Regions from separate parts of the Peribacillus frigoritolerans genome, predicted to be linked through region 2. Evidence: riboswitches for the same ligand, from Rfam matches in the RefSeq annotation. Region 2 holds a riboswitch; each other region holds the start of a gene.

Region 1 (10,943 bases), 2.8 Mb from region 2:
TAAAGAAGAAAATGGCATAGTTCACTATTATGATAATGGTGAATATAAGGAACTTGTTGCAAATCCTAAAGTGATCAATCTTAAAGCGATCAAGAAGCAAAAAGGCGTAATCAAGAAAAACAGTGGTGCAAGCTTGATGGATATCGGCGATGGAGTGGCTCTTCTTGAATTCACTTCACCGAATAATGCAATAGGTCTGGATATCATCCAAATGATCAATGCGGCGGTCGACGAAGCGGAAGCGAATTTTAAAGGCTTGGTCATCGGAAACCAAGGAAAGAATTTCTGTGTAGGCGCTAATATTGCAATGATGCTGATGGAAGCGCAGGATGACAATATTTTTGAACTCGATATGGTCATCAGCCAATTCCAAAAGGCGATGCTTAAAATCAAGTACAGTGCAGTTCCTGTAGTGGTTGCCCCGTTTAATATGACACTTGGCGGGGGTGCTGAAGTGTCCCTTCCGGCAGCGCGCATCCAGGCAACGACTGAAACGTATATGGGACTAGTGGAAGCTGGTGTAGGTTTGATCCCAGGCGGCGGCGGGACTAAAGAACTTTATGTGAAGACGTTGAGGAATATGCCGAAGGGCGTCGACTTCGACTTACAGAAAGTGGCCAACCGAGTATTTGAAACGGTCGCCATGGCAAAAGTTTCAACCTCCGCCGAAGAAGCTAGAGGGAATAATTTCCTTAATTCAGCGGACGGAATAAGCGTGAATGCGGATCATCAGCTATATGATGCGAAACAGGCGGTACTTTCCATGCATGAACAAGGTTATACCGCTCCTGCCCGCACAAAGATCCCTGTCGTAGGTGAAACGGGATATGCCGCACTTCTATTAGGGGCGGAATCCATGCGCCTTTCAGGATTCTTATCAGAACATGACCTTGTCATAGCCAAAGAGCTCGCATACGTCCTGGCAGGGGGGAAACTCCCATTTGGCACGGAAGTAGATGAACAGTATATCTTGAACCTAGAAAAACAGGCATTCCTAAAACTGATTTCGACTCCGAAATCCCAGGCTAGGATGCAGCATATGCTTGTTAAAGGCAAACCACTCCGTAATTGAAATAGACGAAGAAATGGCCAAAACAAAGATTAATAGATCGATAGCTTAAAAATGAGTAAGGGGGATCCTCATGAAAGAAGCGGTAATAGTAGCTGGAGCAAGGACTCCGGTAGGAAGAGCGAAAAAGGGTTCTCTTGCCAGTGTACGTCCTGATGATTTAGGGGCTCTTGTTGTAAAGGAAACGTTAAAGCGTGCAGGGAATTATGAAGGCACCATCGATGACCTGATTATCGGTTGTGCAATGCCTGAAGCGGAGCAAGGATTGAACATGGCTCGTAACATTGGGGCATTGGCAGGATTGCCTTATACAGTACCGGCTATAACGATTAATCGTTACTGTTCAAGCGGGCTGCAAAGCATCGCTTATGGAGCGGAAAGGATCATGCTCGGCCAAAGTGATACTGTCATTGCAGGCGGAGCGGAATCCATGAGCCTTTTGCCAATGATGGGCCATGTAACTCGTCCGAACGCGAGACTTGCGGAAACGGCACCGGAATATTATATGGGTATGGGCCACACTGCTGAAGCCGTTGCAAAAAAATACGGCATTTCCCGTGAAGATCAAGATGCATTTTCTGTTCGTAGTCATCAAAAGGCGGCGAAGGCCATTGCAGAAGGAAAGTTTTCGGATGAGATCGTACCGGTTGACGTAACCCTTCGTTCAGTGGGACCAGATCTTAAGTTAAAGGAAAAATCATTTAAATTTACACAGGATGAGGGCGTTCGTCCTGGCACCACTGCTGAAGTGCTAAAAAAACTAAGACCTGCATTCTCTGTTACAGGATCCGTAACAGCAGGGAATTCATCACAAACGAGTGATGGTGCAGCCGCGGTCATGGTCATGGATGGGGAAAAGGCCTCTTCATTAGGGATGAAACCGATAGGTAAGTTCCGTTCCTTTGCTGTAGCAGGAGTACCGCCTGAAATCATGGGTATCGGACCGATTGCAGCCATTCCTAAAGCTTTGAAGCTAGCGGGTCTTGAGTTATCGGATATTGGTTTATTTGAATTGAATGAAGCCTTTGCTTCCCAATCCATTCAAATCATTCGTGAGCTCGGTTTGGATGAAGAGATTGTCAATGTAAATGGCGGAGCCATTGCCTTAGGCCATCCACTAGGATGTTCGGGGGCAAAATTGACATTAAGCCTGCTACATGAAATGAAGCGCAGAAACCAACAGTTCGGAGTCGTGACAATGTGTATCGGCGGCGGAATGGGTGCTGCTGGAGTATTTGAATTATTGGCGTAATCCTACCCTCCCGGAAGCTGTCATGCTTCCGGCGGGTTTACTATCTTAAATAATTAGGAGGAAATAACATGTCCAATCAAACTACAGATAACCTCATTAAAGGCGGAGCCTTTTTAGTAGAAGATATTACGTATGATCAAGTGTTTACACCGGAAGATTATTCTGATGAGCATAAAATGATCGCCAAAACTGCCGAGGATTTCGTAGTGAATGAAATTCTGCCGCAGGTTGAACATTTGGAAAACCATGAATTTGACCGTTCCGTTAAATTACTGAAGCATGCAGGTGAAATCGGTTTACTTGGTGCTGACGTTCCTGAGGAATACAGTGGATTGGGTCTTGATAAAATCAGTTCGGCACTGATTACAGAAAAAATGGCACTTTCAGGCGGCTTTGGAATTACGCATGGTGCACATGTAGGTATCGGATCTTTGCCGATCGTATTATTCGGGAATGAAGAACAAAAGAAAAAATATCTCCCTTTACTGGCAACGGGTGAGAAGATTGCTGCGTATGCCTTAACGGAACCAAGCTCAGGTTCAGATGCCTTGGGAGCAAAAACGACAGCGAAATTGAATGCCGAAGGAACTCACTATATTCTAAATGGGGAAAAACAATGGATTACAAATGCAGGTTTTGCAGATGTCTTCTGTGTATACGCCAAAATTGACGGCGAACAATTCTCCGCTTTCATTGTTGAGCGTGATTATGATGGCGTATCAACTGGTGCTGAAGAGAAGAAAATGGGAATCAAAAGCTCATCTACACGTACATTAATCCTTGAAGATGTACATGTACCAGTCGAAAACCTTTTGGGTGTAGCCGGAAAAGGACATGTCATCGCTTTCAATATCCTGAATATCGGCCGTTATAAATTAGGCGTCGGTGCTGTCGGCGGATCTAAACGTGCCCTTGAGATTACAGCAGCTTATACGAATCAACGTCAACAGTTCAAAACGAAAATTTCCGATTTTAACTTGACGAAAGAAAAACTTGCAACAATGGCATCCAAAATTTATGCAGCAGAAAGCTCTGTATACCGTACCGTTGGCCTTTATGAACAAAGGCAAAGCAAATTGACGGATGAGCAAGTGAAAGATGGGAAATCAATGGCGGCAGCAATCGCTGAATATGCCATTGAGTGTTCATTGAATAAATTCTTCGCTTCCGAAGTGTTGGATTATGTTACGGACGAAGGCGTACAGCTTCATGGAGGCTATGGTTTCATGCAGGAGTATGAAATTGAAAAAGCATATCGTGATTCCCGGATTAACCGGATCTTTGAAGGTACAAATGAAATCAATCGATTGCTTGTCCCTGGAACTTTCCTGAAGAAAGCACTTAAAGGGGAATTGCCGCTTCTTCAAAAGGCTCAAAGCCTGCAAGAGGAATTAATGATGATGATGCCGGAAGAACCTGGCGATGAGCCATTGGCACAAGAAAAAATGCTTGTTAGAAACGCTAAGAAAATTGGGATTCTGGCAGCTGGCCTTGCTGCACAGAAATACGGCAAAGCTCTTGATCAAGAACAAGAGATCCTCTCCAACATTGCTGATATCGCATCCCTTGCTTATGCAGCGGAATCCGTGGTATTGCGTACGGAAAAAGCAATAGCAGCTACAGGTCTGGAGAAGAACAAACAAAAAGTGCTTTACACTGAAATCTTCGTTCAGGAAGCTTTCAATGAAATAGAACAGCACGCAAAGGAAACGTTAATCGCAGTGGAAACAGGCGATACTCTTCGCATCATGCTTGCGTCGCTCCGCAAGCTGACAAGACATAATCCGATCAATGTCATTGCGAAAAAGCGTGAAGCTTCCGTGAAGGTAATCGAAGCTGAAAAATATGCTCTTTAAGCAATGAATCATAATCAGTAAAGGGAATGCCCGAAAAGGCATTCCCTTTATTTCCTTTGATGAAATCGTATTGGAAATTCAAAAGACAATTCGTTGTATTGCGTGATGAAAACGGGTATTCTATTGATAGGTGGTGAAATGATGGGCTTAACATTATATTGGTACCCAAAATGCGGCACATGCCGTAACGCAAAGAAGTGGCTGGATAATCATGAACTGCAATATGAAGCAATCCATATAGCGGAAAATCCGCCTTCGCGAACAGAAATAGAACAACTATATAAAAACAGCAATTTGGAGTTGAAGAAGTTTTTTAATACTAGCGGTCAAAAATATCGGGAGCTGGGCTTAAAGGATAAGCTGAAAGAAGCTTCTGAAGCAGAGATGCTTGATATATTGTCCACAGATGGCATGCTTCTGAAAAGGCCGATTGTTACGGACGGCACCAAAGTGACGGTAGGTTTCAAAGAGGAGCAATTCGAACAGGTTTGGAACTGAAAATTTCTCGAAATATTTGGTTAATTCCTTACTTAAACAAACAATCTACCTTATAATGGAATAGATAAAATAAGATGTACATATGGAGGGTTAATAATGACAACAACACCAAAAGAACTTCGTTACACTAAAGAACATGAATGGGTCAAAACGGAAGATGGAACAGTGCGCATTGGAATTACAGCTTTCGCACAGTCCGAGCTTGGGGACATCGTATTCGTTGAGCTTCCGGAAATCGGCGATGAATTGAAAGCGAACGAACCATTCGGAAGTGTTGAATCCGTTAAGACCGTTTCTGAGCTTTATGCACCTATCAGTGGCAAGGTTGTTGAAGTAAACGAAGATTTAAGTGACAACCCTGAATATGTAAATGAGTCTCCTTATGAAAAGGCATGGATGGTCGTGCTTGAACCATCTAATGGCAGTGATATTGAAAACTTGATGAGCGCTGAAGAGTATGAGAGTTTAATCAACGGTTAAAAAGAATGAGAGGGGGACTGAAAAGGCCTGCTCTCTTTTTCATTTTGTACCGTGGCAGTTGCACACATAATTCGTGAGATGGAGTGATGACATGGAGTGGGGCGAATTCGATAAAGTGATCATTGTAGAAGGCAGTTCCGATAGAAGAAAAGTTGCCTCCGTTTTAAATGAAGATGTGGAAATAAGATGTACGAATGGGACCATATCATTAACTAAGCTGGATGAATTAGTGGATGAATTGATGGACCGTGATGTTTATCTCCTTTTTGACGCAGATGAATCAGGAGAAAAGCTCCGGAAGCAGTTCCGAAGGGAAATGCCTGAAGCGAACCACCTGTATATTAATAAAATGTACAAAGAAGTGGAAAGCTCGCCCGAACATCATATCGCAACTGTGCTTTTATCTGCCAATATGAATGTGAAAATGAAATTTTTAAGTCAAAGGGTGAACGACTAATTGATGCAGGAATGGAAAGAAGAAGAGTGTAAGCTTGCTGTTGAAAATGGGGAAACCTTTTGCTTATATTTATATACCCCTTTATGCGGCACTTGTCAGGTTGCCTCCAAGATGCTGACGATATCCTTGGAGCTATTCCCGGAATTGAAGGCAGGGAAAATGAATATGAATTATGTCCAAGCAATTGCCGAATCATATGAAATCGAAAGTGTTCCTTGTTTGTTGCTTTTCAAAGAAGGACAGCTGCACAAAAAAATATATGCCTTTCAATCCGTTCCTTATTTGTACGGATTGCTTAAGGAAATCAGCTAAGAAACCAATCAGAACCGTGGTTGGTTTCTTTGTTGCGGACATTTGAATGCGAGATTGAAATTAAACAAAGAATATTCTAACAATTCATTGACTGATTTATTCTAAAATGCTATATTTTGAATTAAGTAACGGCAGAATTTAATAGTTCTTATCAAGAGTGGCGGAGGGACTGGCCCGACGAAGCCCGGCAACCGGTATAAATTTATATACGGTGCTAATTCCAGCAGAGTGTTGGCTCTGGTAGATGAGGTGTATTCTAGAAACCTCTTCTTATTGAAGTGGTTTTTTTGTTTATAAAAGGCCAGGTATCATATAATTCCAACTAAATCCATAGAAAAAGGTGAAATCATATGTCAGAGAAAAAGTTGCGTTTCGAAACATTGAGTGTTCATGGCGGTCTGCAAGCTGATGAAACAGGTGCTCGTGCAGTTCCTATCTACCAAAGCAATGCATACTTGTTCAAAGACACCGACCATGCAGCGAATTTATTTGGTCTAAAGGAGAATGGTTATATATATTCACGACTTCATAATCCCACGGTCAGCGTTTTTGAGGAAAGAATGGCCTTATTGGAAGGCGGTATCGGCGGATTGGCAACAGCAAGCGGAATGGCGGCCATTTCACTTTCAATCCTGAATATTGCCGCTGCTGGAGATGAGATTGTTTCAGCCTCTACATTATATGGCGGTACGTATAACCTTTTTGAAAATACTCTTCCTAAATATGGGATCAAAGTGAAGTTCGTTTCTCCCGATGACCCTGAAAATTTCAAAAGGGCGATAACGCCAAGAACTAAAGCCATTTTTGCTGAAACGATCGGAAATCCAAGTTTGAGGGTGCTTGATATTGAAGCGGTAGCGAAAATCGCCCATGATGCCGGAATACCTTTGATCATTGATAATACCTTCGCGACACCATATCTATGCAGACCAATTGATTTTGGAGCGGATATTGTCATCCATTCCGCTACAAAATGGCTTCTGGGAAATGGAACCACGCTGGGCGGTGTCATCGTGGATGGAGGGAAATTCGATTGGAACTCGCCAAATTATCCTGGCTTCACGGAGCCTGACCCAAGCTACGACAATCTGGTATACGCCGAGGCAGTTGGACCTGCTGCATTCATAACGAAAGCCCGAGTGCAGTTACTTCGTGATTTAGGCCCTGCGCTAAGTGCCCAAAGTGCATTCCAGTTTACGCTTGGGCTTGAAACACTGCATGTAAGGATGAAAGAGCATCTGTCAAACACCAAGTCTGTCATTAAATATTTAAAAAACCACCCTGCAGTGACTTGGGTTTCACATCCTGGTGATGAGGATCATCCCGATAAAGCCCTTGCGGATAAATATTTGCCTAAGGGAGCTGGATCTGTCGTGACTTTTGGAATACAAGGTAATCGCGAAGCTGGCGCAAAGCTTATCAATTCGGTGGAATTATGGTCCCATGTAGCGAATGTGGGGGATGCGAAGAGCTTGATCATCCATCCAGCAAGTACGACCCATCAACAATTGAATGAGGCGGGTCTTGCGAAAGCGGGTGTGAGTGCTGATCAAGTCCGTTTATCCATTGGGATTGAAAATGTAGACGATTTAATAGAAGATTTGGAGCAGGCAATTGAAAAAGCGACGAATATCGTCTCCTTGACATCCAAAACGGTTTAAGTAAAGTTTCTGTGTACTAGAAATAATATACATTGCGCTCCTTTTTTATCTATGATAAAATTTCACCATACTAAAGAACTTAATGATGTACAAATATTCTATATATTAGCTCTTATCAAGAGAGGTGGAGGGATGTGCCCGATGAAACCCGGCAACCGACAAGGAGATTTCCTTGGAAAGGTGCCAATTCACACAAAGTTTAATCACTTTGGAAGATGAGAGGAAGGCCTGTTTCTTCACCTGCCTTTCTGCTCATGCAGAAAGGTTTTTTCTATTTTAATGGGGGAAACCCTTTGCATGATATGAGAAACAGACTAATAATGTAGAGAAATCAACTAAGTTCATAGGTTTTATTGGATAAAAGAGGTGAGGATTAATGATTACATTGACGAAAGTCAGTAAGCTGTTCCGAACAGGAAAAGGAAACAGTGAGACGATCAAGGCTGTAAATAATGTGAATGTTGAAATAAATAAAGGCGAGATTTTCGGTATTATCGGTTACAGTGGAGCGGGGAAAAGTACTTTGATCAGAATGCTCAATGGGTTGGAAACACCTACAGAGGGATCCGTTGTGGTGGCTGAGAAGGAAATTTCAAAAATTAAAGGCGCTCAGCTCCGTAAGGCCCGTCAAGAAATCAGCATGATTTTCCAACATTTCAATCTATTATGGTCAAGGACCGTTCAGGAGAATATATCTTTCCCATTGGAAATTGCAGGAGTTTCTAAACCTGAACGAACCAAGCGTGTGAACGAATTGATCAAGTTAGTCGGACTGGAAGGCAGGGAAAAGGCCTATCCTTCACAATTAAGCGGAGGGCAAAAGCAAAGGGTGGGAATAGCCAGGGCTCTGGCAAATGACCCTAAAGTGCTGCTGTGTGATGAAGCGACTTCTGCCTTGGATCCGCAGACTACCGACTCCATACTCGAATTGCTTGTTGACATCAATCAGCGCCTGGGATTGACGATCGTCTTGATAACACATGAAATGCATGTAATACGTAAAATCTGCCATCGCGTCGCCGTGATGGAAAGCGGGCAGGTTGTTGAACAGGGTCCTGTCCTTGATGTTTTCAAGAATCCTAAAGAACAAATGACGAAGCGTTTCGTGCAACAGGTAACGGAACCGGAAGAAACGAAAGAAACGATGGACCATTTGCTCGAGCGCTATCCTGCAGGCAAAGTAATTCAATTGACCTTTGTAGGTGATCATGCAGAAAGCCCATTGATTACCAAGCTTGTACGTAACTTCGAGTTGGATGTCAATATCGTTCAAGGTAAGATATCCCAAACAAGAAGCGGTTCATATGGAACATTGTTTATCCATCTTGATGGCAAAGAGGATGAAATGCTCCACGCAATAGAATTCATTAAAGCACAGCAGGTAGGCGTGGAGGTGATTACTCATGCTTGAAGAATTATTGCCGAATGTTGATTGGGAAGACATTATTGAAGCTACGAGGGAAACGCTTTACATGACAAGCGTCTCTGTAGTGGCAACCTTTTTTATAGGCATAATATTAGGATTGATCCTGTTCCTGACGGGGAAGGGTAATATGTGGGAAAACCGGGCAGTCAACGGGGTCATGAGTGCTGTCGTCAATATATTCCGTTCCATTCCATTTCTTATTTTGATCGTGCTGCTCATTCCTTTCACTAAAGCGCTTGTCGGTTCCATGATCGGAGAGAACGCTGCACTGCCGGCACTTATTATCGGTGCGGCACCATTTTATGCGCGTATGGTTGAAATCGGCCTTCGTGAAATCGATAAAGGTGTAATTGAAGCCGCTAAATCGATGGGGGCAAAAACGAGCACGATCATTTGGAAGGTCCTTCTTCCAGAGTCGATGCCTGCCCTTATTTCCGGGATTACGGTAACATCGATTGCATTGGTTGGATATACCGCAATGGCCGGGGTCATCGGCGCAGGCGGGCTTGGTAATCTGGCCTATTTGGACGGCTATCAAAGAAATCAAAATGACGTTACGCTTGTAGCGACGATCGTTATTCTAATTATCGTCTTCATAATTCAAATTATTGGAGATGTGATTACATCTAAATTGGACAAAAGATAAAGGGAGATGAAAAGGATGAAAAAGTTTTTAGGATTTGCATTAATTTTAGTGTTATCTATCGCTTTGGCTGCTTGTGGAAGTGAAAAGGATAAAAGCGGCAGTGATACGGAAAAAGAATCGAAGAAAATAGTTGTAGGGGCATCAAATGTTCCTCATGCTGAAATCCTTGAGGAAGCCAAGCCGCTTCTTAAAGAAAAAGGAATCGAATTGGAAATCGAAACATTCCAGGACTATGTTTTACCGAATAAGGCGTTGAATGATAAGGAATTGGATGCTAACTACTTTCAACACATTCCATATTTAGAGGGGCAAATTAAAGAAAATGGATATGACTTCGTTAATGCTGGCGGAATCCATATCGAGCCGATTGCCCTATATTCACAAAAATATAAAAGCATTGATAAACTTCCGGAAGGCGCAACAATCATTATGAGCAGCTCTGTCGCTGATCATGGACGCGCTTTATCCCTTTTGGAAAAGAATGGCCTGATCACTTTGAAAGAAGGGATCGATAAAACGACGGCTACAACGAAAGACATCGTTGAAAATAAGAAAAACCTTAAATTCGATGCCGATTATGAAGCGGCCCTGCTTCCTAAAATTTATGAGAGTGGCGAAGGCGATGCAGTCTTGATCAACTCCAACTATGCGATTGACGCCGGTTTGAATCCGCTTGAAGATTCGATTGCGATTGAAGATTCGGAATCACCATATGTGAATGTCATTGCCGTAAACAAAGGTGACGAAAATAAAGAAGCAATCAAAGCGCTTGTAGAAGTATTGCATTCTAAAGAAATTCAAGATTTCATTCTTGAAGAATACAAAGGTGCAGTTGTACCGGCGGATAAATAATTCAAGAATGGGCGACCTGATTTAATTCAGACCGCAGTTTGTAAACAAAAAGGTTTCGGAATGGTCTCATTCCGAAACCTTTTTGTTTTTTATTGGATTTGAAGCAGTTAAAGCGATTTGTACTCACGATAGCATTCTATATTTGTTGTTGAGTGCCGATAGGCAGAGATAACAACCAAAACGCTCATATTACACATAGCCATGGTTGCGGAATCTGCGTCAACAGCTTCAGGTTTTCTAACTTTCTTAATCACATGTTCAATCAGAGGCTCTTAATACGAGTATCATGAGTATTTCCGGGTGTTACTATCGTTACGGTCTGCTGCCGCATAAATGAATAAGCAAGCTGGTTTGTCCGTTCAGCTTTTACAAAATGCGTCGCTCATAATTTTTTCCGGACTTAGAGAAGTGAGGCACTTCATTTTGGAAACCTT
Region 2 (10,943 bases):
TGTACAAATCACGCTGACTTTCCAACTGCTCCAGAACATTGTCCCTTCCCCATATGGGCCATGTATGGGCCGTAACCATAGCATCTATATCTTCGTTTCCAAACAGATCAACTGTTTCCTCAAGTGCTTTCACCCATTTTAAGGTATCTCTGGTTTTAGCTCCCCTTAATGTATAAATATTATGTAACGTGTGTCCGGTGTTTTCCGCTACCACTAAAGTTTTGTAATCATTGATATAATAATGCATTTCAGATGGAGCTTCCGAATCCGGCGTCAATAAAAATTTAAATGTTATTCCGTCTATTTCCACCGTTTGAATATCATCCTTCACTTCCATTGTTGGAGGTAAATAGCTAAAAGTTCCGTTACTTAATCCAGGTCCGATACCAGAAGTAACAAATCCCCTTTCATTAGCGGGTAAAAGATTTCCAAACATATAACCTGCACGGCGAGACATTATATTGCCTAAAAGAATGTTTTCACTTAGCGCTTCATCGTTAAAACCTGCTGGGACAATAATCGGCACCTTAGCTGGATTTTCAGCATATTGAGCAATGCCTTTCATACCACCGAAGTGATCCGCATGACTGTGACTAATAACAATTGCACTTACTGGGTTTTTGGGCCGATGTTCAAAATAAAGCTCCATGGCTGCTTTGGCCGTTTCAATAGTAGAAAGTGTATCCAAAACTATTAATCCTGTTTTTCCTTCCACAATGGTAAGCACTGATAAATCCTGGCCCCGAACTTGATAAACGCCATCCACCACTTTAAATAAGCCTGCTATATTTTGCAATTGAGCCTGTCTCCACAAGCTTGGGTTAACAGTAAAGCTTGCCGGCTGATCTTCTTTGATGAATGAATATCGATTACTATCCCATATCACGTCACCTTTTGAATTTTTAATTGGACTCATATTCAAAGGCGCAATGAATCCTTTATGTGCATTCTTGAAATCTTCCTTATCTTTAAAATTCAACTGTTCATAAAAAGCCTTATTTGCTGAAATTGTTGCATCTGTCGCCGGCATCGGCTCATCTGACGCAGCCTTTGTAACAGAAGACCCTGCCAGTAAAACAAAAACAATGGGAACGGATACAATTCCTTTAATAATAGATGCTTTGGACATTTCATACCCCTTTCTAAGTAGATATCATTTCTATTTTACGAATGTTGAAGCATATTTTTTAGATTTTTTTGAATAATATGAATTTATTTTATAATTAATTTGCCTTTAAGTATATTTCCTATTTCTAATGGTAACTTCAATTTTATTTATATAAAGGCTATGTTAAATTCTAATGTTGATATTAGAACATAAGAAAACCGCCTTGGTGAAAAGGCGGTTCATTGAACTATCGTCCCCGTAGTTAAATAAATTAGTTGTGTTTGTTTTTATTGAGTGTCTTCGTCGCTTTTGTACTCCAAAAATCACCTGGCTGACAATCCAAAGTCTTACATATCCGTTAATCATTCATTTTTTGACATTATATCTGGGCATTTTTTAATGGCTTTTGAAGTGCGTCCACAATGGCTGCGATGATACTTGTTGCTAAAATACCCATTAGACATAATGATGTAGGACCCGCTGCATCATCACTACCTGTAACTTTAGCAAGCACCCTTAAGCTTACTATTCCTAACAAAATGAGGAAAATGACTGTAAAAGTACATTTCTTTATAATCTTCAAAGATTTAAGGGATAATTCAGAGAAAGCATTGTTCTTTTCGATGTAGGTTAATAGTTTATATGCTTGATACAACGCAACAGAAAACGCAATACATAATCCGTATGCACATACTAAAAAGGGGATTAGGAAGTAAGCCGTATCTGGATGTACCCTTGCATCTCTAACGGCTATCTCAGGCAACCAGATACACAAAGCAAGCACTGCAATTCCAGCCAGAAAAATAATTACCTTTAAGAAAGTCGTTGAACCTCGTTTAACATTCATTTAAAACACCTCACTTATTTAATGACAACATGATTTTAGCATATTATTTATTGTATTACAGTAAATTTATATTGTTTTTATTTATATTATTATTGTTATTGAAATATCTCTTTAATTTTGACAAAAATAAAAAGCACTTCTCATTACAAAGAAATGCTCTTACTTTAAAATGTTAAATTTACAACTTGTTCAACAAAACTGCCCGTTTAGATTTATGTGGTCTTCTGGTGCGTTGAAGAGGCGTGTTTGTGAGGTCATTGAAGGTTTGATGGCAGGCTTTACAGCTGTAACGCTGCTGTTTCACATCTCCAGCACATGTTTTGATAACGTATTTACCAAATCGCACAGTGGGCAGACAAGACTAGCTTAATGCTTTTGTACCTGGATTTCATCAATTGCACGAATAGGAGCCGACATCGGTTTCGTTCGAGACTGCAAGAAATATACAATTTGCTGTTTACCGCTTTCATTTAATGCATTGGCGAGCTTCTTTATTTCCTTTAACTCCACGCTATATCATCTCCGAACCATCATTATATCTTTTATTATGCCCATTAATCCCTTTGTTTGTCTAACCGAAGGCTGAACAACCAAATACAAAATGCCCCTCCCGGTTGGGAAGAGCTTTTATAATCAATGCGGTATATTCAATTTACCATGACTTTTGCTTGCTGCCGGGGCCACGCCATTAACCACAAAACTGAAAACGCTGCCAAATTGTAATGGTAAACGAAGGTAGCTTTCATTCCTTATCGAAGAAAATCAACAAATTTAGACACCCCTATTTTATTAAAACGCTTGTTTTTCCTGACTAGCCATAAATTTCTTGCCATATCTATTCTGTATATATCCACTTCCTGCAAAAAGCCTTGCTCCAATTCTCTAGCCACTGTCAACCTTGGCAAAATGCTGATTCCAAGTCCAGCTTCAACCGCACTTTTTATCGCTTGTGTACTGCCAATCTCCATGTAGCTTTCTATTTTTTCTAAAACCCCATGCTCCCTTAACATGTTTTCTACGATAAGCCGTGTTCCGGAAATGGATTCACGCCAAATCATCCTTTCATTTCCCAATTCCTCTAGCTGAATTTCTTTTCTGTCTTTCCATGGGTGGTCGGATGGACATACCAATATCAATTCGTCTTCGGCGAACTTGTCTACAATGAAATCGGTGTTTTCCACAAGTCCTTCCACCAAGGCCAAATCAATGACATCGTTTGAAAGATCCTCCAGAACCCGGGGGGTATTTTTTATCGTCAATGTCACTTTTATTTCTGGCTGTTGTTTTTTGAATCTCCCAAGCAAGCTCGGCAACAAATACTCACCGATAGTCAAGGAAGCCCCTACTATGAGATTTGCATTGTACTTCCCCGTCGATTGCTGAATCACTTCTTTTGAATGGTTGAAGTCATTTACTATGGCTTTTGCAAAGGGGTATAACAGCTTTCCTGCTTCTGTAACTCTCAGCCTTCCTTCCTCACGGTCGAATAACAAAGTGTTATAATAATTTTCCAGTTGATGGATCTGCCGTGTTACAGCGGGCTGTGATAGGAAACTTAACCTCGCTGCCTGGCTTATACTTCCTTCATCCACCACTAAACAAAACATTTTCAGATTTTCCAATTTCAAGAAAACGACCTCCATGTTTTTAGATAGTTTATTAAAATGATAGCATCATTAGGTAAATGGTGAAATGAAAATAGTGTGATACATTCCAAGGCTATTAATTATTGGCGGCATTCTTTATAAAACGGATAAATCTTCTGGGTATAACGTTTTGTTATACCCGATGATTTTGTTGCAATTTACCCAGCCCTTTTTCTTTGATATGTTAATGATAAGAATTAAGCAAAGCATGCAAAGGAAGTGACTGATGTCAATGAAAGGACAATGGAAAATTATATTCCAATTATTTTGGACCTTTTTTAAAATAGCACCTGTCACATTCGGAGGCGGGTTTGCGATGATCCCTTTAATCGAAAAAGAAGTGGTCGAAAAGAGAAAATGGATGAAAAGCGAAGAAGTTACGGATGTTTTTGCATTATCTCAGTCCGTACCGGGAGCTGTCGCCATCAACTCCGCCACCTTTATCGGCCATCGGATTGCCGGAATGAAGGGGGCAATGGCAGCCATGATCGGTGTTTCATTACCTACCTTTTTAATTGTTCTGCTCCTAGGCATTTTGTATTTTTTCATTCATGATAACCCGAAGATAGAATCCGCATTCGTATCGATCAGAGCTTCCATAGTAGCCATCATCGCCTATGCGGCTATCAAGATTGGAAAAACGGCTATTGTAGACAAAACAACTTTCTGTATTTTAATAGTAGGAATTCCAGTCCTTTTCTTTCTGCACCCTGTGATGGTTATATTAGCAGGAGCTGTAGCTGGTATTGTGACCATCTCCATTAAGAGAAAATTAGGTTACGATGTTAAGATGGACAGAAATAAAGGAAATGAAGAAGATGTTTTCGAACCTTTCATGGGTGCTGGCATATAAGTATATCAAAAAAGGGTCTAACTAATTTTCAAGAAAGTGTGTGATAGAATGATGGAATTGTGGGAGTTGTTTAGCACCTTCTTTATTATCGGCTTTGTATCGTTTGGAGGCGGATACGCCATGATTCCCGTAATAGAATCGGAAGTCTCACAGCATGGATGGATGACGACGCAGCAATTTACTGATATCATCGCCATTTCCGGGATGTCCCCAGGACCTGTCACTGCCAATAGTGCCATTCTCGTTGGCTATTCGACTGCTGGATACGCAGGAGCCATATCATCTGCTTTCGGAATCTTGCTTCCTGCTATTATATTCGTAACCGTTATAGCCACCTTCTTCAGCAAATTGAATCATTATCCAGTTATTCAATCCATGTTCTATGGACTAAGACCCATTGTCACTAGTTTAATCCTCTTTGCAGCGATCAGCTTTGCACTTTCCAATCATATGATAGCGCTGAACTTTTCATGGCATACGATAAGCTTATTACTCGTTTTTGGATTATCGTTATTTGCCTTAATGAAATTACGTTGGCACCCAGCCTATGTAATTATTCTTTCTGGTTTAGTTGGAATCGTCCTCTATTCATGACAAATGTCCACCACACAACCATTATCTATATGGACTGGAATTAAGCAGTTATTTTGGTTATGAAAATAATTGTTTACCAAAAGCTTAGTTCAGAGATAGGAAGCCCAAGTATTGATCTAGTTATTTTAGTTAAACTGACATTCATTCAATATACCTTCGGTATTCGTTCCATGCGTGAAACGATTGAGCGTGTATTCCCAGATGCAAAAGAAAAGCATGGTATGCGTTGGACTACTTTAAGGGGACTTAAAAAATTGTCGATGCAAGCTATGCTTACTTTCGCTGCCATTAATTTAAAGAAGATGGCTACGTGGACATGGTAAGGCCCTAAAATGGCTTAACATAGTGGCTCGAAAATCTCTTAACCTTTGGTCAAAATTTCAATGGAATTTTAAAAGGGATTCGGAATTTTTTAATTCCGAACCCCTTTTGTCTACAAACTGAGAAAACACCCTGTATCCAATGATTCAGGGTGTTTTCTTATTATTCTCTTTTTAAGAAGTATGTTTTTTCGTTTCATCATTTCCCGGCTGAAACCGTGGAAAACCAATCAGGATGGCAATGACGCCACAAAGTCCAATTAGTATTGGGTAATATGAATACTGCAAGATGCTTATTGGTGAAATCTTTGCTACCCCTGCTGCAACCAGCAGTTGTGCTCCATATGGTATCAACCCTTGGATACAACATGCAAATATGTCAAGCAAGCTCGCTGATTTACGCGGATCAATCCCATACTTTTCAGCGATATTTTTGGCAAGTGGCCCGGCAATGATAATCGAAATCGTGTTATTTGCCGTTGAAAGGTTTGTCAAACCAACAAGCCCGGCAATGCTGAATTCCGCCCCTTTTTTTGATTTGCTATTTCGGGTCACTAGGTGGAGTAGATAATCGATGCCACCATTATGTTTGATTACAGCTACCATACCTGCAATTAAAATGGCAAGGAAGGAGATTTCATACATTCCCGCCATTCCTTCTCCAACTTTTTGAATGACACCCAACGGTTGATAACTTCCATCAGCCAAGCCGATAATTCCGGCAAATACGATTCCGATGGAAAGGACCAAGAACACATTGACTCCTGCCAATGCAGTGATCAATACGCAAAGATATGGAAGAATCTTCACCCAATCATAAGACTGTTGGGAGATGTCGGCTTGTTCGCCCATCGTTAAAATTCCTAGGATGACACATGTGATGATGGCAGCAGGTAAAACGATGAAAAAATTCACTTTAAACTTATCCTTCATTTTCGTTCCTTGAGTTCGAACTGCAGCGATTGTCGTATCTGAAATGAAGGAAAGGTTATCCCCAAACATTGCACCACCAATAACGGCCGCCATTGATAGGGCAAGCGAAATATCTGTTTGCTCACTAATCCCAACCCCGATAGGTGCCAGTGCAACAATCGTTCCCATGCTTGTCCCCATTGATAAAGAAATAAAACAAGCGATGATGAAAATCCCTACCATTAATAGATTTTGCGGAAAAACAGCTAAGGCAAGATTCACTGTTGATTCAACTGCCCCCATGCCATTGGCAACTTCGGCAAAAGCCCCGGCCAAAAGGAAAATGATAACCATTAACATAATATTGGCGTCCCCGGCACCTTTACAGAAGATATCAACCTTTTCATTGAATGTCTCTTTCCGATTCATCGCCAATGCAGCTGCCGATGCAATGGAAATCGCTACAATCACCGGAAATGAATAAAAATCTTTAGTGATGATTCCGGACCCTATAAATAAAATTAAAAATACGACAAACGGGATCAATGCCCATGGATTCCCTTTATTGTTTGCACTCATGATGTACACCTCTTTTTATTTTTCCCGCGACATTTGTCACAGCTCTTATTCTATTAACAGTTTTCGCAAATAACTCCAATTTGAACCTACCTGATTATCCAGTCATGGAGCTATAGCAAAAAAACTGGCATAAAAAAGACCCCTTCTATTTAACAACAAGAAGAGGTCTTTTAATTTATAAAAAACACCCTTCTTATCTTTCAGGCGAAAATCAGCCTGCTGGATTTGGCACAGCACTCCATTTAAGTCCGCTGCCGAGACATCTTCGGGCCAGTCCCTCCGTCTCTCTTGATAAGAAGATTACATTATATAATTTATCAAAAATTACGATGCCTGCCAGAAAAGTACCACGCTGGAAACTTGCCTGAGTTCGTGACATCGAAAGTCGTTTTGAAAAGCAAATATAACAGTACAGCATTTTGTCTATTTTCGCAAGGTTAATTTTAAATTATTTTACATGGACTCCTTACTGATTATAAAGAGATCTTGACATTTGCAGTTAATCAGTTATTTTCATTTATCGGGACGGAATTCATATAAAAAAGAGGTCTAATGACCTCTCAGCAAATTTGTTGTATTAGGTTAGATGAATTATTTTTGGTCGAGTTCACTTCAGTCGATACCTCAAAGGCTTCCATCTGTTCCGAATCAAATGACTTTAAATACTGCTGCAGATATGCAGGATCATTATTGGTTGGATTCAACCAATCTTTTTCATCTTCCGGTTTAAGGATGACAGGCATACGATCATGAATGCTGGTCATTAGCTCATTAGGAACGGTTGTTATAACGGAGCACGAATAGATGCTGATGCCTTCAGGAGATTTCCAGGATTCCCAGATACCCGCCATTCCAAATGGAGCATGATTCTTCAGTTTTATTCGCATCGGTATTTTTCTTTCCGTTGTCTTCTTCCATTCATAAAAAGAGTCAGCGATTATCAAGCATCTCTTCTTCTTATACGCATTCCTGAAGCTTGCTTTCTCAGCAATGGTTTCCGCTCTGGCATTGATCATTTTGTAGCCCACTTTTTCGTCTTTTGCCCAGAAAGGAATGAGCCCCCACCGAAGATATCCAAGTCGATTCCTTGCCCCGTCATTAATGACGGAGAGCACGGATTGGGAGGGAGCAATATTGTAGCTGAATTGGTATTCCTCATCAAACGATCCTTGAATATCAAACCGATCTTTTATTTCTTCAATGTCAGTGAAAAGGGTAAAACGTCCACACATACTATCGCCTACCGTATTAGAATTTATTACAGTGTAACAAATCGAACGGACAGGCACAAATCAGCGTTCTAAAATTTTGATGTCGGTAAATGGTTGATTAAATAATTCGCTGGAAATCAAAAGAGTTCCAAGGACTTCTCTTTCATCTTCAGCTTTAATGATTTCCGACAAGATCAAGGTACTGCCATTCCTGACCGTCACTTTATATTCATTCATAAAAAATCCCCCCCTAGATGGTTGTTATTATAAACCAAAAACCCACAAGTATCAGTAGTGAACTTTGGAAGAGTCATTGTTAATCCTAAAACGGGGAGTCAAGCAATAGCCGGGGCAATTAACCACTAAAAAGACTGTCCATGAATGATTCACGGACAGCCTGGGTGCTTTCTAAGGTTTTTATGATAATTGATCATGGAGATAACATTGAGGAAAGCTGGAAGAACCAAATTGGAATTGCCCCTCTTCCATGTCCATCCATTATTTAAAATGCAGCAAAACTTCATTTATTAAATGTGCTGCCAATGTTACGGTTTTATTATTTTCGTCCAACGAAGGATTCACTTCCGAAATGTCAAAGGAGAGGATCTTTTCATTCGATACGATATGCCTAATAATCGCACGGACCAATTTTGGATTCAGTCCAAACGGCGATGGTGCACTTACCCCAGGTGCGTAGGCTGAATCAATAACGTCCGTACATAATGTAAGCATAATGTAGTCATTTTTATTAACGAATTCATTTATCCGCCGCTTTGTTTCATCCATTTCGTTCAATGACAAATCTTCTTCCAAAATGTAGTCGACATTACTTCTCTCAGCGGTTTCAAACAGTGCCTTCGTATTCCCCTGCTTCTGAATTCCGACACATAAATATCCACAACTTTGATCTTCGTCCAAAATCTGCTTAAACATCGTTCCTGATGAACTTTCTTTTTCATAAGGCCTCATATCAAAGTGCGCGTCAATATTAATGATCCCCAATCTAGCTTTTGGTCCAATGGATTTCCTAATCCCAAGATAATGGCCATACAGGGTTTCGTGCCCTCCCCCAAGTATGATAGGAATCGCTTTAGTCTCCAATATCCGGTCAACAGCCGATCCCAATTCGAACTGGGCGGCCTCCATTTCCGTACTTTCACATTTTACATCGCCAGCATCCACCAGCTCGGTTTGGGACGGTAAATGACAGGGTAATTTCGCCAAGTACTGCCTAATATGATCAGGACCCTCTGCAGCACCAATCCTGCCTTTATTCCTTTTGACGCCTTCATCACATTTGAAGCCAATCAACCCAAAGGTCTTTGATGCATTGGAAGAGATGGCTAATTCCGATATCGGAGCCAACCGTACTCTTTGGTGGTATCTGAAGCTGTCCATGTCAGATTGGGAATCAATTCTTCCATTCCAATATTTTGAAGTCGGATTAGTATACATAATTTCTCCTTTATTTAAAAAATTCCGAAATATCTTTTTTAAAAATTATAAATGAGATAATATATAATTACCAATACAAAAATTCAATATATCTATAGTTTAAAGCTATAGTAAGGAGAATAAATGGATCTTCGTCAACTTCGGTATTTCACTACCATCGTCCAGGAAAAGAATTTCTCAAAAGCGGCAAAAATGCTGCATATATCACAACCTTCCCTAAGTAATGCCATAATGAAATTAGAAAATGAAGTTAGTTTTCAGCTTTTGGAACGTAATACAAGGGGTCTTGAGCTTACGGAAGCAGGTGGGCTTTTTTATACGAGATCTGTTGATCTGTTAAGAAAATTCGATAATATGCAAGTGGAGCTTAAGGAAATGAAGGATGTTGGAAGCGGAACAGTATCTATAGGTTCCATAGAATCATTCAAATTTTGGTTCCCGAAGATAATCAGGAATTTTAAAACCAATTATCCTAATATTCATATAAAAGTAAGGGAAATATTAGGGGAAGAGAAAGTTTTCGATTCGTTAAATCGGTATAATGTTCATTTCACCATCACGAACCAGCCCATCAACAATGATGAAATTCTGTCCACTCCCCTTTATAATGAAAAATTCATGCTTTTGATTCATAAAGATGACGAGTTAAATGAAAAAGAGTCCATCACTTTCCAAGACATTGCAAAGAAAGAATTGATCATCAGTACAACTGGATTTCAAACAAGAGATGATATCTTAAGAGCATTTAAGGAAGAACATGCAATTCCAAATATCCTATACGAAATAGAAAGGCTTGAAACGGCTTGCAGTTTGGTGGAAGAAGGTCTTGGGGTTACAATTTTACCGGAAAGCTATATAAAATCCGCTGCAACACGCAATACTGCAATTCGTGCAATAGATTCGAATTCTTTGGAAAGGACTGTTTACCTGGCCTATTTGAAAGATCGATATCTGTCTCCTGCAGTATGTAAGTTAGTAGAGGAAATACATAGCTTTTTTAAGTGGGATGTTAGGAACGATGCCTAAATGCTGATTCTCTAATTTAATGGAAAAGACACCATGGCTCATTGTGATTCACTTTGTATAAAGAAAACACTTTAGACTTCCTGCCAATGAGCTAGGTTTCCCACTCATATTTGCAGGAGGTTCATGTGTTTTCACTATCCATCCATATTGTTTTTCCTCACTAATTAATAACGTCCTAACGCTCACACTTCCACGCCAAGTAAAATACTTGTTCAATAAAAATTCATTATAGCGCTTTTTAGGAAGTTCTTATTCCCTCTGCTTCACATCGCAAGTTATAAAAATACTGGATAATTTCCTTTTCATTTAGGATGGATTTTTTAAGCCCCTGTAACGTACGCATCCCAACTCTTCTATCTATCAGAGAAAGAATCTTTATAATCATATCATCT
Region 3 (10,943 bases), 880 kb from region 2:
CAGGAATAGGGAGGATCGGAAGGATGCTTAAAAGCCTTCAAACCCGAATTTTGCTTTATTCATTACTTATTGCAAGTGTTCCTCTTCTGATATTGGGGATCATATCCTATGGATCACAACGGTCCCTGCTTGAGAAGGAAGCAAAAAATGCCCTGAATGCAGGTTCACTGAATATTGTAAATGAAACATATAGCTATTTGAACGAACGGATCAGTGATGTGAGGTTAATGAGTGCAAATTCGGTAATCATCAATCCTGGCCATTCAAAAGAAGAGAAGTCAGAGGAACTAAAAAAGTTTATCGATGCAAAAGGATATTATTACGGTGTCTTGCATTTGGATATGGAAGGCAATGTCATTGCAGATACATCCAATAAAATGATCGGGGACAACCTCGCGCAGAGAATATGGTTCAAAGAGGCCATAGAAGGTCGTGAATTCCTTTCTGACGTTTATAAAACCCGTGCTTTCCCAGAACCCATAATTGCTCTGAGTGCGCCGGTTTATGATAATGCAGGGAAAATGATCGGTGTCGTATCTCCAGCTTTCCGATTGGAAGGACTTTGGGAGCTGATGGAGAAAAAGGCTAATGAAATTAGCGATAAATACCCAGTGAACTTTTTCATGATCAATCAAGAAGGCATCATGATTTCGAAAAAAGACCCGCATGGAGTCATGCAGGATTCTGCATTGAAAGAAATGGGATTAACGAAAGGTAAGCTGATGGAAGCTTCGTTATCGGATGAATTGTACAGCGCAGAGAACGGGGAAAAAATATATTCCATCCAGCCTGTTCATACGATTGCAAAAACGGAGAATAAATGGTTTGTTGTTGTGGGTGCAGATAAGAAACAAGTCTTTCAGCCTTTGAATGACCTTTTAACACGGTATTTGACAATCTACAGCATCGTTTTTGTTTCTATCATTCTGGCTGTCTATTTACTAACAAAGACCCTTGTGCGGCCAGTTCAAGAACTTGTCGAAGCGACAGAGGATTTCATTGGAGGAAAGGAATTCATCATTTCCGATAAAAGAAGCTTCGAGGAAATGGAAAAATTGAACCTAGCCTTTCTAAGAATGATGGAAACGATAGAAGATCGTGAGAAGGAAATCGTCCGTACGGAAAAATTGAAATATGTCGGCCAGCTTGCTGCCGGTGTCGCACATGAAATCAGGAACCCGCTGACGACAATAAAGGGCTTTTTCCAATTATTGAAGAGCCAGGATCATGATAAAACATTAATAGAAAAATATAGTGATGTCATGCTTCATGAAGTGGATCGGGTTAATGTATTCGTGACACAACTTCTTGATTTGGCAAAACCGCATCAACTGGAATGGGAGAAAATCGATTTAATGGATTTCCTTGAAGAAATAATAGATACCTATATCCCTTCAATTCCGAGTTCTCATGTAAGACTAATAAATGAAGTGACACACTCTGTCGTTGTTTATTCAGACAGGAACCGGTTAAGGCAGGTTCTCTTGAATGTCTTGAATAATTCTTGTGAAGCCATCGAAGCAAGGGGGCAGATTGAATTGCATCATACTTCCGAGTCCCATTATGTAAGATTAGTGATCAGCGATGATGGGAAAGGCATCAGTCCCGAGAATTTAAAAAATATCGGCATGCCCTTTTATACCACCAAACCGGATGGAAACGGATTAGGTGTGGCGACGTGCATTCAGATAATGGAGGAATTAAAAGGGAAATTTCAAATTGAAAGCGTCCGCGACGAAGGAACGAAAGTGACGCTCATCATTCCCACTACGAACCGTCTCATTAAATGAGGCGGTTTTTGGTTGTAGTGCCGTTTAATAAATGGGCCGGTTACTTAGCTAAATGAGCAAAATGCCCTCTCTTTTCCATTAACCTCCATGTTTGTTTGTGCATATAATTTACTAATCAAACGATAAGGACCATATTGGGGGATGTCTCTTATGGGCAAAAAAAAACAGCCGAAATTTAAATTAGGCGATACAGTCGTAATAACAATGTATGGGACAGTCGGGAATATAACCGATGTAAAATTTCTCGATGGTGCTTATGTGTATGAAGTGAACTATAGTGAAGGTCTTTATATCGAAAAAACATTGCAATCGATAAATGAATATGAAGGTGAAATCCTTTATCAAAAAGAACAAATCGATATTGAATATAAATATTTATTAGGTGACTTGGTCCAGGTGGATGGGTATGAACAGGATTATTTCAAGATTATCGGCTATCGAACGGAAATTTGGCGCTATAAGGAAAATGCCTGGGAGGATGTAATCTATGAGTTATCCAGAATCTCTGATGGTGAATGGCTTGAAGCGCATGAGGAAGAACTAACTTTGATAGCCGATGCTAAACGTGCAGATGGAATCATTAAAAAGTTGGGTCTGCTACTTCCTAAAAAGAAAAATGAGCTTGCTATCATTGCTAAACAAAACAACCCTGGTAAAGGTGAGCGAGAAATGACAATGACAAAAAATGAAAAAAAGGAAATGATTGATGGACTGTTGGATTTATATAATGATTATTGTAAGCTCTACGAACATTTTGGCGATGATGAATATCGTCACATCATGAAGATCGCCCTTGCTAAAATTGAAAAGGCGGCAGAGGAAATTTATCCAGATCATAAAAAGAAGCAAACGAAGTGAAAGGTATCCTGAATTTTTAAAGGGCAATTTCAAAATTCCCTATAGAAGCTTCCATTCAAATTGAACACGGATGGATCATGATAAATATAAGCCCTTCAAATGATTTTCCATAATGGGATGCCTTACTGGTATATTTGTCTCTACACATTCATAGACCTTTAAATAAGGGGGCGATGATTTGCGAGAAATTGAGGTTTTTATTGATACAGAAGAGATAGCGGAATTCTTTTTTCAAGAATTGATAAGACGGGGCTATCTTCCAACAGAAGCTGAAGTTGAAGATCTTGCTGACATCACATTCGAATATCTTCTTGAAAAGTGCATAATTGATGAAGAAGTCGATGAGTAACCTGTCATAAGACGGTTAACAGCTTCCTATCCCTTAATTTTATTAACCTTAAAAAAAGACGGCGGACCTCCGCCGTTTTGTTGCGGTTTAAAGGAAGGGTGTCAAAGTCTTTTCATGACTTCCAGTTTCCTTATCTTTTTCAAGTTCTAGGATAAGGTTCGATTTTCCTAACTTGTGGTTGATATGGTATAGTAGTTTTTGAATATCATTTCAATCACAAGTTAAGGAGGACATAGTCGTATGAGCGTACATATTGGTGCAAAAGAAAATGAAATTGCGGAAACGGTCTTACTTCCTGGGGACCCGTTGCGTGCAAAATATATTGCTGAAACATTTTTAGAGGATGCTAAACTTTATAATGAAGTTCGTAACATGTTTGGATATACAGGGACATATAAAGGGAAACGAATTTCTGTACAAGGTACAGGCATGGGTGTCCCATCCATTTCGATTTACGTGAATGAATTGATGAATAGCTATAATGTCCAGAAGCTGATTCGTGTGGGAACTGCAGGAGCGATTCAGAAGGATGTAAAAGTCAGGGATGTGATCCTTGCAATGAGTGCTTCCACCGATTCCCAAATGAACCGCATGACTTTCGGCGGGGTGGACTTTGCCCCAACGGCGGATTTCGAATTACTAAGAAAAGCTTATGACGCCGGCACAGCTAAGGGCTTGCAATTGAAGGTCGGTAATGTTTTTACGGCCGATCAGTTTTATAACGATAATAGTGATTTGGAAAAATGGGCAAAATACCAAATCCTTGCAATAGAAATGGAATCAGCAGCGCTTTATACGCTTGCTGCTAAATTTGGCCGCCAAGCATTATCTGTATTAACCATTTCCGATCACATTTTAACCGGTGAGGAAACGTCGGCGGATGAGCGCCAGTCAACCTTTAACGAAATGGTTGAAGTGGCATTGGAAGCAGCTATCCAGGACTGATAATTGGATGTAAATGACAGGCGGGTGACCAGGAATAAGTGAAGCTGTATAATGACAGTTGGATACAGGCTCAGTTATTCCTTGGTAGCCCCATTTTTGTAATGTCAATAGATGCCTGTAGTCCAGGGAGTTTTCTCTATGTTTTAACGTTTGCGAGGCGTAAAAAAATACATATGGTCATAAGTTGTTATTTTTGATAACAATTATTTTTCGATTGTCATGAAAGCTGTTAAAATAGAAAGAAATCGTTTATATCGTCATGAAGAATGAAAGTGGTGAGGCTTCAGTGGAAGAAGAAAATCAAGAACAGCCAAAAGAGGCAGGGAAATTCATTAAAATAAAGAAGTTTACGTTCATTATGGGGATTTTCTTAGTCATATTTCTAACTGCAGGGATTACTACAATAGCCTTGACCTTTGGAGATGAAAAAGTAGAGTCATTAGCACCGGATAAGCATGCGGAATTTGAAAAGCTGTATACTACATACGATAAGATAAAAGATAACTATTATGAAGAGGTTGATGAAGAAAAGCTGGTTGACGGCGCAATTAATGGAATGATCAAATCATTGGATGATCCCTACTCTGCTTACATGGATAAAAAGGAAGCATCGAGTTTCCATGAAAGCATCTCTTCATCTTTTGAAGGAATCGGTGCCGAGATTCAGGAGCAGGATGGACAAATCATGGTCGTCTCACCGATAAAAGGGTCCCCAGCAGAAAAAGCGGGGGTAAAGCCGAATGATATCATTTTAAGTGTGGACGGTAAAAGCGTTGAAGGGCTAAGCTCTTCTGAAGCTGTCCTGAAAATCAGGGGCGAGAAGGGTACGAAAGTGGATCTATCCATCTCAAGAGCTGGTGAGTCGGAACCGATTGAGCTCACCATTAAACGGGACACAATTCCGATTGAGACGGTTTATGCGGAAATGCTTGATGATGGAGTTGCCAAGATTCAAGTGACCAGTTTTTCCGAACATACAGTCCAAGAGCTGAAAACGGCGCTTGAAGAAATGTCGAAGAAGGATATGAAGGGTCTCGTATTGGATTTGCGGGGAAACCCGGGGGGACTGCTTGATCAAGCAATAGAAATGGCAAGCCTGTTCATACCTAATGGGGAAGTGGTTCTTCAAGTTGAGGAGCGCAGCGGGAAAAAACAAGTCTATAAATCGGAGAATGATGGAGAACTGAAAATCCCGGTAGTCGTGTTGATTGATGACGGAAGTGCCAGTGCTTCTGAAATCGTTGCAGCGGCTGTCAGTGAATCTGCGGACATTCCATTGATTGGTGTCAAGTCATTTGGGAAAGGGACAGTGCAGACTGCCGAAGACTTTGAAGATGGATCTAACTTCAAATATACGGCAGCTAAATGGTTGACTCCTGAAGGCAATTGGATTCATAAAAAAGGGATCAAGCCGGATATTACTGTGAAGCTTCCTGGTTATGCCAGCCTTCCGTACATTTCGCCCGATAAGGAATTGAAAGCATCTGATTCTTCGAGTGAAGTGAAAGCTGCTGAAGAGATGCTGAAGGAAGCGGGACATGATCCGGGTAAGGTAGATGGATTCTTTGATGAAGCAACAACGAATGCGGTCACAGCATTCCAAAGGGAACAAAAAATTAAAGAAACTGGCACCATTAAAGATGATACTACCGTGAAATTGATGCAGGTCATCCAGGAGAAAATCCTTAAGAATGACACACAAGTGAAAAAGGCGGTAGAAGTATTAAAGAAAGAAATCAATAAATGATTTTGCCCGAATAGCCTGTCAGCGATTATCGTTGGCAGGCTTTTTTTGTCGTTTAATGCATAGGATTCCAATATTAGGCAGAGAATAGGGGTAATTTTCCGATGAGGTGAGGTAATGAAAGAAAAGGTATTGTTCATATATCTATTGATCTTGATTCTGGCAGGCTGCACTTATGCCCCTTTACCCAAACAAAATGGAAATGCAGGTACGGAAAAAAAACTAACCAAAGAAGAGAACCAGGAAAGTGTGAAAACATTTCTGTTAATTGGTGTTGATACAAGGGGAGAGGAAAAATCTCGATCAGATGCGATTATACTGGCAAAATACTTTCCTGAGCAGGAAAAACTGAAGCTGGCTTCGATTATGCGTGATAGTTATGTGAAAATCCCCGGGAATAAATCAGGATATAACAAAATAAATGCAGCTTATTATTATGGTGGAAGGGAACTTCTCAAGAAAACCATACAGGAAAACTTTGGTGTCAAGGTCGATCATGTAGCGGTAATTGACTTTCAGGGATTCGTGAAGATGGTCGATTTACTTGCACCTGAGGGGCTAGCGGTGAATGTGGACCAGGAAATCATTGATGATATGAGCATTCAAGCAAGCGTCGGTAAAAATGTTTTACATGGGGAGGAAATATTGAAATATGTCCGTTTTAGACATGACGATGAAAGTGATTTTGGAAGGGTTGAGCGTCAACAAGAAGTAATGGTTCAATTAAAAACAGCGTTTATAAATCAAATCTCATCCTTCGAAGGGATGGCAGCCCTTCCTAGTATAATCGAACAAGGACTCTCGTACTTGGATACAGATATTGGACTGAAAACAATAATGGAAATGGGTCCAAAAGCCGTCTTCCATTCACCGGACACCGTCGAAACCTTAAGGGTTCCAGTGGAAGGAAGCTTTAATGATGAAATATATCCCCAGTCCGGAGCCGTTTTGGAAATAGACTACACTAAAAATAAGAAGGCACTTCAGGAGTTCTTTTCCAAAAAATAAAAATTGTATTGTGGACCTCGCAAGAATAATCACAAAAACGAGAGAGATACGAAATCCTTCTCGTTTTTTATCATCAATAAAGCAACCTGGATCATTTAACAAAAAGCGGGATGTTTTTAATGAAATCCGGTGTTATGATGCCATTTTCGGTAATGATGCTGGTAATTAGATGATTCGGTGTAACGTCAAAGGCTGGATTGAAAGTCTTCACGTTTTCAGGAGCAATCCTAACACCTTGAATAAAGGTGATTTCCGCTTCATTCCGTTCTTCGATCGGGATGGAAGTACCGGACTCGAGAGTAAGGTCGAATGTAGTTGATGGTGCGGCCACGTAAAAAGGGATACCAAAGTGCTTGGCTAATATGGCCAATCCCAATGTCCCGATTTTATTGGCTGTATCTCCATTAGCCGCAATTCTGTCGGCACCGACGATGATTCCATTTATTCCTTTCTGGTGAATCGTATGGGCAGCCATATTATCAGAAATTAATGTGACATCCACCCCCGCTTGCATCAATTCCCAAGCAGTCAAACGCGCCCCTTGCAGGACAGGCCTTGTTTCACATGCATACACTTTTAGCGGAAAGTCCTTTTCTTTAGCCAGGTGGAAGGGAGCCAAGGCTGTGCCATACCGAGCCGTGGCAATTCCCCCAGCGTTGCAATGCGTTAGAATGGAATCTCCTCTAGTGAATAAGGATAAACCATGTTCCCCGATTTTCCTGCACATTTCTTCATCTTCAGCAAAGATGGCTTTAGCCTCCGATACAAGTGCTTCCTTGGCAGTTGAAATGCTTTGCGCAGCTTGCAGGGTATTTTCCATCCTCCTTAACGCCCAAAAAAGGTTGACAGCAGTTGGCCGTGAAGAGGCGAGTTTTTCAATATGCCTCGCTACATTTTTCTTGAATTCCGCTAATTCAGCGGTTGTTTCCTGTTTGGCACCAAGTGCAACACCAAATGCTGCCGTCAGTCCAATTGCTGGGGCACCGCGAACTTTTAATGTCAAAATGCTGTCATATACATCATCAACAGAATGAAGTTCAATAAATTCAGTTATGGAAGGCAGGGCTTGTTGATTTAATAATGTAATATGGGAATCAGCCCATTGTACCGAATAAGGTAATGGTGCTAGCTTTGTCATGTGCAGGTCTCCTTTTAAATGGTTGAATAAGATGGCAGTGTACGATGCTTCAACGCTTCAATGACAGCTGGAACATCCAATTCTTCTCGTTTTTTAATTAATAAAGCACCAATTTCCAATGTAGCCGTTTTGGCAGCGATCCTTGTTTCTTTATCTTCAATGACATTCAAATCGGCAACATGGGAAAGTCCGATGGTTCGCCGAATCATTTCACAGCCGGCAAAGCCGAATGCATCTTTTTTGAATTTTGTCAGTAAATAAGGCAGATAACCTTTCACATGGCGAAATGGGCTTTTATTTTGGCCTTCCCATAATTCGGAATAAGTTTCTTCAAAGGCATTCCAAAATTCATTAAGGTGTGTGAAAATCTCTTCCTTTCCAGCGCTATTACGTGTGACTGCCTGAAAGAGAAGGTTGGCGGTGTATTGACCAAGGTCAAAACCAACTGGACCATAAAAAGCGAATTCCGGATCGATAACCTTTGTTTCAGTTTCACTTGCAAATATACTTCCAGTATGTAAATCACCATGAAGCAAGGCTTCCTGCTCGGTTTCAAAGCTTTGTTTCAGCTTAGCGACCTCAAGGATCACTTCTTTATCATTCCATATATTTTTGGCGGCATCTGTCAATTCCACCTCGAAATCTCCCGGGAGTTCCTCAAAAAATGGATCCGTGAAAATAAAGACCTCAGTGATTTTGCAGAGTTCGGGATTCGTGAAATGTCGGGCCACTTCCTTTTTCGCAGAGGGTTCTAAATGATAATCGGATGTATAAAATGCCGTTTTCGCAACATATTCACCAATATGCTGAGAAAGCAATGGATATGAATCTCCTTCGATCAATCCTGTTCTAACGATTTTCAAGTGCGATAAATCCTCCATGACCGTGATGGCAAGCTGTTCATCAGAATAATAGACTTGCGGTACGAATTCTGGGCAATAACTTCTGAAATGAATCAACGCATTCGCCTCAATCGCAGCTCTTTTCAATGTCAGCGGCCAGCTTTCGCCAAGTACCTTGGCATAAGGGACCGCTTGTTTAATTATAATTCCTTTATTTGTGACTGTGTCTGTAATATGAAAAACATAATTTAAGTTTCCATCGCCGATTTCTTTACATGTTAAACTTGCATCCGCATTGACCAACCCAAGTTTTTTTGCAAGGGTTATAGCTGTTTCGTTTGTCAATCTCTTAAAATTTGAATGGTTTTGAGTCATTCTTTTCCCCTCCGGATTCAAAATAAGAATAAAAAAGCCTCTTTCATATAGAAAGAGGCAGAAGTTTTGGCTTCGGACCTCTTATCTTCCAGAATATGAATTCTGGTGGAATTAGCACCGTGCTCTGTGGATTTTATAATCCGGCGGTGAATCCGCCCCATTTCACAATGGTATTACAGTCGGTTGCTGGGCTTCATAGGGCCTTTATCCCTCAGCCTGCTCTTGATAAGAGTAAATGTTTTCTGAAATTTTAATCTTCGGGAAAATAATATCAACTTTTTAAATAGTTTGTCAATGGGTAAATTAATAAAAATCAGGACGGCGATCTTCGAATACAGGTATTTTGTTACGTGCATCCGAAACTCTATTGAAGTCCAAGGTGCCTGTCAGGAGTTCGTTTCCTTCTCCGGCTTCACTTATGATATTTCCCCAAGGATCAATTATCAAGGAATGACCGGCAAATATATTATTGACATCAGAGCCTGAGCGATTAACGGCTACAACATAGGCTTGGTTCTCGATGGCACGGCTAATCAATAAGGCTCTCCAGTGATCGAGTCTCGGCTTTGGCCATTCAGCCGTAACGAATAGAACTTCGGCGCCTTTAGCGGTATGGGCTCGCTGCCATTCAGGGAAACGGATGTCATAACAAATGAAACCAGCACATATTTTTTCATCAAGAGTAAATAAACCATCCTTTTCTCCTGGCTTCAGGAAATGATGTTCATCCATTAACTGAAATAAGTGAAGCTTATCATATTCTTTTATGAGATTTCCCTGTTTATCGATGATGATCATGGTGTTATAGATTCCCTTGCTCGTTTTTTTCGCAATGGAACCGCCTACGATGTGAATCTCGTGTTTCCTTGCCTGTGTTTTAAGAAATTCAATCGTTTTTTCGGCCTCTTGATCAGCAATCTCATTTAACCTGCTTAAGTCGTATCCGGTTGTCCAAAGCTCTGGTAAAATGACGATATCGGGTTCCGACCGTGCTGCTTTTTCCAACCATTGTTTGGCAACCTGAAAATTGATATCCGGTTGCCCGAATGCTATATCCATTTGAATACAAGCTATTTTCCACTTCATCGTTTAAAACCCCCATATGTAAAAAATGCTTTACAAGACTATGATAAACATATATCATTTGTGACTAGAATTTCAAGAAATTTCAGAGAAGGTGTATAAATGGTGCAATTCGAAAAATCCAGACAGCTTCAGGACCTGCCTAAGCAGTTTTTTGCCTCACTAGTCGCAAAAGTCAATGCCATCACGGAGCAAGGACATGATGTCATTAATTTAGGTCAGGGAAACCCTGATCAGCCAACACCAGACCATATCGTAAAAAGCTTGCAGTCTGCCGCTGAAAAAACGATTAATCATAAATATTCGCCATTCCGGGGGCATCAATATTTAAAAGATGCTGCTGCCGTCTTTTATGAACGTGAATACGGTGTCAAGCTGGATCCGAAAAGTGAAGTGGCGATTCTCTTCGGGGGAAAGGCAGGTCTTGTCGAACTGCCGCAGTGTTTATTGAATCCGGGTGATACGATCCTTGTTCCGGATCCCGGCTATCCGGATTATCTTTCCGGTGTTGTTTTAGCCCAGGCAAAGACCGAGTTCATGCCCTTGACAGAAGAAAATGTTTTCCTTCCAAAATACAGTGACATACATAAAGAAGTACTTGATAAAGCGAAAATGATGTTCTTGAACTATCCGAACAATCCCACAGGTGCTTCTGCAACTGAAAGTTTCTTTGATGAGACCGTCTCTTTTGCAAAAGAGCATTCAATTTGTGTGGTCCACGACTTCGCTTATGGAGCGATAGGATTCGACGGTAAAAAACCGGTAAGCTTTCTCCAGTCAGAGGGAGCGAAGGAAATAGGAATAGAAATAT

Evidence for each region. Region 2 has a riboswitch for S-adenosylmethionine ahead of ABOA58_RS11530 (Na+/H+ antiporter NhaC family protein). Riboswitches for the same ligand answer to the same signal wherever they lie in the genome.
Region 1: linked by a shared signal. The riboswitch ahead of ABOA58_RS25360 (O-acetylhomoserine aminocarboxypropyltransferase/cysteine synthase family protein) and the one ahead of ABOA58_RS11530 (Na+/H+ antiporter NhaC family protein) in region 2 are both predicted to bind S-adenosylmethionine.
Region 3: linked by a shared signal. The riboswitch ahead of mtnK (S-methyl-5-thioribose kinase) and the one ahead of ABOA58_RS11530 (Na+/H+ antiporter NhaC family protein) in region 2 are both predicted to bind S-adenosylmethionine.

The regions. Positions count from the first base shown of each region.
Region 1 is NZ_CP158190.1:5,113,020-5,123,962, reverse strand. It holds gene ABOA58_RS25395 (3-hydroxyacyl-CoA dehydrogenase/enoyl-CoA hydratase family protein) at 1-1,072, shown strand, start outside; gene ABOA58_RS25390 (acetyl-CoA C-acetyltransferase) at 1,143-2,321, shown strand; gene ABOA58_RS25385 (acyl-CoA dehydrogenase family protein) at 2,390-4,177, shown strand; gene ABOA58_RS25380 (arsenate reductase family protein) at 4,319-4,675, shown strand; gene gcvH (glycine cleavage system protein GcvH) at 4,772-5,155, shown strand; gene ABOA58_RS25370 (toprim domain-containing protein) at 5,247-5,612, shown strand; gene ABOA58_RS25365 (thioredoxin family protein) at 5,616-5,924, shown strand; SAM riboswitch class I at 6,070-6,175, shown strand; gene ABOA58_RS25360 (O-acetylhomoserine aminocarboxypropyltransferase/cysteine synthase family protein) at 6,275-7,585, shown strand; SAM riboswitch class I at 7,695-7,807, shown strand; gene ABOA58_RS25355 (methionine ABC transporter ATP-binding protein) at 7,962-8,996, shown strand; gene ABOA58_RS25350 (methionine ABC transporter permease) at 8,989-9,657, shown strand; gene ABOA58_RS25345 (MetQ/NlpA family ABC transporter substrate-binding protein) at 9,673-10,509, shown strand.
Region 2 is NZ_CP158190.1:2,349,005-2,359,947, reverse strand. It holds gene ABOA58_RS11565 (alkyl/aryl-sulfatase) at 1-1,129, opposite strand, end outside; gene ABOA58_RS11560 (DUF2975 domain-containing protein) at 1,488-1,955, opposite strand; partial or broken gene ABOA58_RS27755 (IS1595 family transposase) at 2,170-2,465, opposite strand; gene ABOA58_RS11550 (LysR family transcriptional regulator) at 2,705-3,583, opposite strand; gene ABOA58_RS11545 (chromate transporter) at 3,828-4,454, shown strand; gene ABOA58_RS11540 (chromate transporter) at 4,503-5,048, shown strand; gene ABOA58_RS11535 (transposase) at 5,108-5,371, shown strand; gene ABOA58_RS11530 (Na+/H+ antiporter NhaC family protein) at 5,543-6,859, opposite strand; SAM riboswitch class I at 7,050-7,157, opposite strand; gene ABOA58_RS11525 (SOS response-associated peptidase) at 7,420-8,091, opposite strand; gene ABOA58_RS11520 (hypothetical protein) at 8,152-8,307, opposite strand; gene hutG (formimidoylglutamase) at 8,569-9,525, opposite strand; gene ABOA58_RS11510 (LysR family transcriptional regulator) at 9,649-10,551, shown strand; gene ABOA58_RS11505 (SF0329 family protein) at 10,790-10,943, opposite strand, start outside.
Region 3 is NZ_CP158190.1:3,228,104-3,239,046, reverse strand. It holds gene ABOA58_RS15840 (YozE family protein) at 1-9, shown strand, start outside; gene ABOA58_RS15835 (ATP-binding protein) at 24-1,790, shown strand; gene ABOA58_RS15830 (hypothetical protein) at 1,941-2,648, shown strand; gene ABOA58_RS15825 (YozD family protein) at 2,827-2,997, shown strand; gene deoD (purine-nucleoside phosphorylase) at 3,238-3,942, shown strand; gene ABOA58_RS15815 (S41 family peptidase) at 4,202-5,689, shown strand; gene ABOA58_RS15810 (LCP family protein) at 5,804-6,694, shown strand; gene mtnA (S-methyl-5-thioribose-1-phosphate isomerase) at 6,786-7,832, opposite strand; gene mtnK (S-methyl-5-thioribose kinase) at 7,847-9,049, opposite strand; SAM riboswitch class I at 9,128-9,281, opposite strand; gene ABOA58_RS15795 (carbon-nitrogen family hydrolase) at 9,353-10,135, opposite strand; gene ABOA58_RS15790 (pyridoxal phosphate-dependent aminotransferase) at 10,235-10,943, shown strand, end outside.